2 regions of the Cellulosimicrobium sp. NPDC055967 genome follow, and region 1 is predicted to be linked to the other one. Evidence: predicted binding sites of a transcription regulator. Region 1 holds the regulator's gene; the other holds the start of a gene.
What was found. Region 1 encodes HspR, which represses chaperone genes until heat shock. Its sites were predicted from a motif close to AAGTTGAGTCNNNNNGACTCAACTT; they were not measured.
Positions count from the first base shown of each region.

Region 2: clpB (ATP-dependent chaperone ClpB) is a predicted target of HspR. The motif match lies at 1,163-1,187, and genes of this name have one in related genera.

Region 1 is NZ_JBHJYJ010000020.1:45,992-48,188, forward strand. Features, by position in the region: gene ACFC2L_RS18630 (phosphotransferase family protein) at 1-599, shown strand, start outside; gene ACFC2L_RS18635 (heat shock protein transcriptional repressor HspR) at 622-1,131, opposite strand; gene ACFC2L_RS18640 (DnaJ C-terminal domain-containing protein) at 1,169-2,161, opposite strand.
Region 2 is NZ_JBHJYJ010000001.1:616,308-618,504, reverse strand. Features, by position in the region: gene ACFC2L_RS02635 (LppM family (lipo)protein) at 1-945, opposite strand, end outside; gene clpB (ATP-dependent chaperone ClpB) at 1,240-2,197, shown strand, end outside.

The DNA of each region.
Region 1 (2,197 bases):
ACGTGCGCGCCGCGGGCTTCCCCGCCCCGCGCGTCGACGCCGCGACGGACGGCGACCTCACCATGGAGCTCCTGCGGGGCCCGACGCTCCTGCAGTCGATCCTCGGCGGCCGGACGTCGCTCGCCGCGTCGGCCCGGACCCTCGTCGCGCTGCACGACGCGCTGCACGCGGTCCCGCCCCCGGCGCGGGGCGAGCCCGCGTACGCGGCGCTCACCGCGCCGTCGTCCGCAGCCCTCGACGAGACCGCCGGCGGGCATCCGTGCGTCCTGCACCTCGACCTGCACCCGGCGAACGTCGTGCTCACCGCCGACGGCCCGGCCGTCCTCCACTGGACGAACGCCCGGCTCGGACCGGCCGGCCTCGACCTCGCCGTGACCGCCGTCGTCCTCGCGGAGGTCGCCGCCGACGAGGACGACGAGCTCGCGCCCGGCGCACGGGTCCTGCTGGACGCGTTCCTCCACCTGGCCGACCCGGCGCTCGTGGGGCACCTCGACGCCGCCGCGCGGACCCGCGCCGCGGACCCCGGACTCGACCCCTCGGAGGTCGCGCTCGTCCCGGCCGCCGTGGCGCTCGTCGCGCGCGAGGCCCGCCGGAGCTGAGCGCACGGCGGATCGCCGCAGGTCAGGACCCCGCGTCGTCGTGCCGGGGCCGCCAGATGACGAGCGCGCGCGCCTCGCCGTGCTCGACGAGCGTCTCGCGCAGCGCCTCCTCGACCCCGCGGCGCACGCTGCGCCCGCGCGGCACCACGACGACGTCGCCGCTCGCGGCGGCCGCGAACACCCGTCCACCGGGCTCGACGCGCGCGGAGAGCGCCTCGATGCGGCGCTCCAGGCGCTCGACCCGCGACTCGAGCGCGAGGATGCGCTGGATGCCCGCGAGGTTGATGCCCTCGTCGTGGCTGAGGCGCTGCACCTCGAGCAGCTTCGCGATGTCGTGCAGCGAGTAGCGCCGACCCCGGCCCTGGGTGCGGCGCGGCACCACGAGGCCGAGGCGGTCGTACTGGCGCAGCGTCTGCGGGTGCATGCCCGCGAGCGCGGCGGCCTGCGAGATGACGAGGACGGGCGCGTCCTGGTCGACGTCGGGCGTCACGTCCGGACCCGTCTGGGCGTCGTCCGTGCGGTACGCGGTCATCCGGGCCTCCTTCCCGAGCCGGCGCTCCGGGCGCCGGTCACTCCGCGGCCTGGCGGAGCAGGTCGGCCCGCACGTCCTGGTCGGCGGTCTCGGCGGCGAACGTCTCGACGGCCTCGCGCGCGGCCTTCGAGAGCTTCTGCGGCACGGCGACCTGGACCGTGACGAGCAGGTCGCCGGTCGACTTCGCGGTCTTCACGCCGCGGCCCCGGACGCGCAGCGTGCGCCCCGACGGCGTGCCGGCCGGCACCTTGACCTTGACAGTCGAGCCGTCGAGCGTCGGCACGGCGATGGTGGCGCCGAGCGCGGCCTCGGGGAACGTCACCGGGACCGTGATCCGCAGGTTGTTCCCGTCGAGCGAGAACACCGGGTGGGGGGTGACGTGGACGGTGACGACGAGGTCGCCGTCGGGGCCGCCCGCCATGCCGGGGCGGCCCTTGCCGCGCAGCCGGATCTTCTGGCCGTCGCGCACGCCCGGCGGGATGCGGGTGGTGACGTTGCGGCCGTCGACCGTGAAGGTGACGGTGGAGCCCTCGACCGCCTGACGGAACGGGAGGGTCGTGGCCGCGGCGACGTCCGACCCGGCCCGCGGGCGGGGACCGCCGCCGAACTGCTGCGCTCCCCCGCCGCCGAACATCGAGCCGAGGATGTCCTCGAAGCCGCCCGCGCCCTGGCCGCCGGTCGAGTAGCGGACCCGGGTGCCGCCCGGGCCGCCGCCGCCGAACATGCCGCCGAACACGTCCTCGAAGCCCGCGCCCCCGGCGCCGCCGGGACCCGCGGAGAAGCGGGCACCGCCGCCGGCCATCGCCCGGATCGCGTCGTACTGCTCGCGCTCCTTGGCGTCCGACAGCACGGCGTACGCCTCGCCGATCTCCTTGAACTTGGCCTCGGCGCCCGCGTCACCCTGGTTCTGGTCAGGGTGGTACTTGCGCGCGAGCTTGCGGTAGGCCTTCTTGATCGTGGCGTCGTCGGCGTCCTTGGGGACGCCGAGCGCGGCGTAGAAGTCCTTCTCCATCCAGTCCTGTCCGGTCACGGCGCCTCCCTCCTGTCGGTGGTCGTGGTCCTGGTC
Region 2 (2,197 bases), on a different contig from region 1:
CGGCTGACCCGGGTAGCCACCCGGCTGCTGGCCCGGGTACTGACCCTGCTGTCCGGGGTAGCCGCCCTGCTGACCCGGCTGCTGCTGGCCCGGGTAGGCGCCCGGCTGCCCCGGGTACTGGCCCTGGGGCTGGCCGGGGTACTGGCCGGGCTGACCAGGCTGACCGGGCGCGGGGTAGGCGCCGGGCTGGCCCGGGTAGCCGCCCTGCTGGAAGCCGGCCGCCTGGCCGTCCTGCGTGCCCGGCTTGGAGCGGAGCACGAGCCAGAGCACGAGGCCGATGATGCCGAGCAGCACGACGCCGCCGATCACGAACCACAGCCACGCGAGAGAGCCCGAGTCCGACGAATCGCTCGCGCTCTCGCCGCCGTCGGGTGCGGTGGCGCCGTCGGAGTCGGTGGTCTCGTCCGAGCCCTCGTCGCCCGTGCCGGCCGAGCCGCCCGCGACGGCCGAGCCGCGCGCCGTCATCTCGTTGACCTCGCCGACGACCGGCGTCCACGTCACGGTGTTGCCGTCGACGGTGCCGTTGGACTCGGCGACCTCGCCCGGGAAGGTGATGGCGACCCTGATGTCCAGGCTGTCCATCATCTGCCGCGTCATCTCGTCGCCGGCCGCGTCGCCGGTCTCGGGGTTGAACTCCTCGCCCGTCATGTCCATCGAGCCGCTCACCACGTACTCGTCGCCCTCGCGCGTGACGGAGATGGAGTCGGTGGCGCCGGTGTCGAGCTGGGAGATGGGCTGGTCGGCGTACGTGATCTTGGTGCCGGTGTAGCCGTCCTGTGCGTACGGCTCCTGCGTCGCGCCGTCGGGCAGGTCGGACTCCATCTCGGAGCCCATCTGGTCCCACATCTCCTGCGGGTCCATGTCCAGGGACTGGGCCATCTCGTCGGAGAACGCCATGACGACGCTGCCGTCGAACGTGTCGTCCTCGTTGAGGGTGATGGCCATGTCCATCCTCATGCACCCCGCGAGGAACAGTGCGAGGGTGGCGAAGAGGGCGCCGAGGCCGAGTCGTCTGCGCAAGGGTGAGGAGTTCACCGGCCCAGCATGTCGCGGATCGTCGCCCGAGGCGAGGGTCGAAGCCGATTTGAGACGGAATGCGTCCGGGAGTTCATCCGCTCCGGACGACGGACCGTCGAGAGGTCGGGGACGGGGCTGACGAACTAAGTTGAGCGGAATACACTCAACTTCGGAGTCGTTCCACTGGTCAGACCATCTTTCGAGCACCACACCGGAGCACCCATGGAAACGAAGTTCACCACGATGTCGCAGCAGGCGATCGGCGAGGCGATCCAGACCGCGTCGGCCGCCGGCAACCCGCAGCTCGAGCCCACGCACCTCCTCGCCGCGCTGCTCACGCAGGAGGGCGGGGTCGCCGTCGGGCTCCTCGACGCCGTCGGCGCGGACAAGCAGGCCGTCGGCCAGAAGGTGCGCGCGGCCCTCGTCGCGCTCCCCACGGCGAGCGGGTCCGCCGTCGCGCAGCCGACGCCGTCGCGCGCCACGTCGACCGCGCTCGACAACGCCGCGAAGGAGGCGCAGGCCCTCGGCGACGAATACGTCTCCACCGAGCACCTGCTGCTCGGCATCGCCGCGGGATCCTCGCAGGCCGCGACGATCCTGCAGCAGGCTGGCGCGACCGCCGAGGCCCTGCGCTCCGCGCTGCCCGCCGTCCGCGGGAGCGCGCGCGTGACGAGCCCCAACCCCGAGGGGACCTACAAGGCGCTCGAGCAGTACGGGACCGACCTCACGGCCGCGGCCGCCGAGGGCAAGCTCGACCCCGTCATCGGCCGCGACTCCGAGATCCGACGGGTCGTGCAGGTGCTCAGCCGCCGCACCAAGAACAACCCGGTGCTCATCGGCGAGCCGGGCGTCGGCAAGACGGCCGTCGTCGAGGGTCTCGCCCAGCGCATCGTCGCGGGCGACGTCCCGACCTCGCTCCAGGGCAAGCGCCTCGTGTCGCTCGACCTCGCGAGCATGGTCGCGGGCGCGAAGTACCGCGGCGAGTTCGAGGAGCGACTCAAGGCCGTCCTGGAGGAGATCAAGTCCTCCGACGGCGAGGTCGTCACGTTCATCGACGAGCTGCACACGGTCGTCGGGGCGGGCGCGGGCGGCGAGGGCGCCATGGACGCGGGCAACATGCTCAAGCCGATGCTCGCGCGCGGCGAGCTGCGCCTCGTCGGCGCGACCACGCTCGACGAGT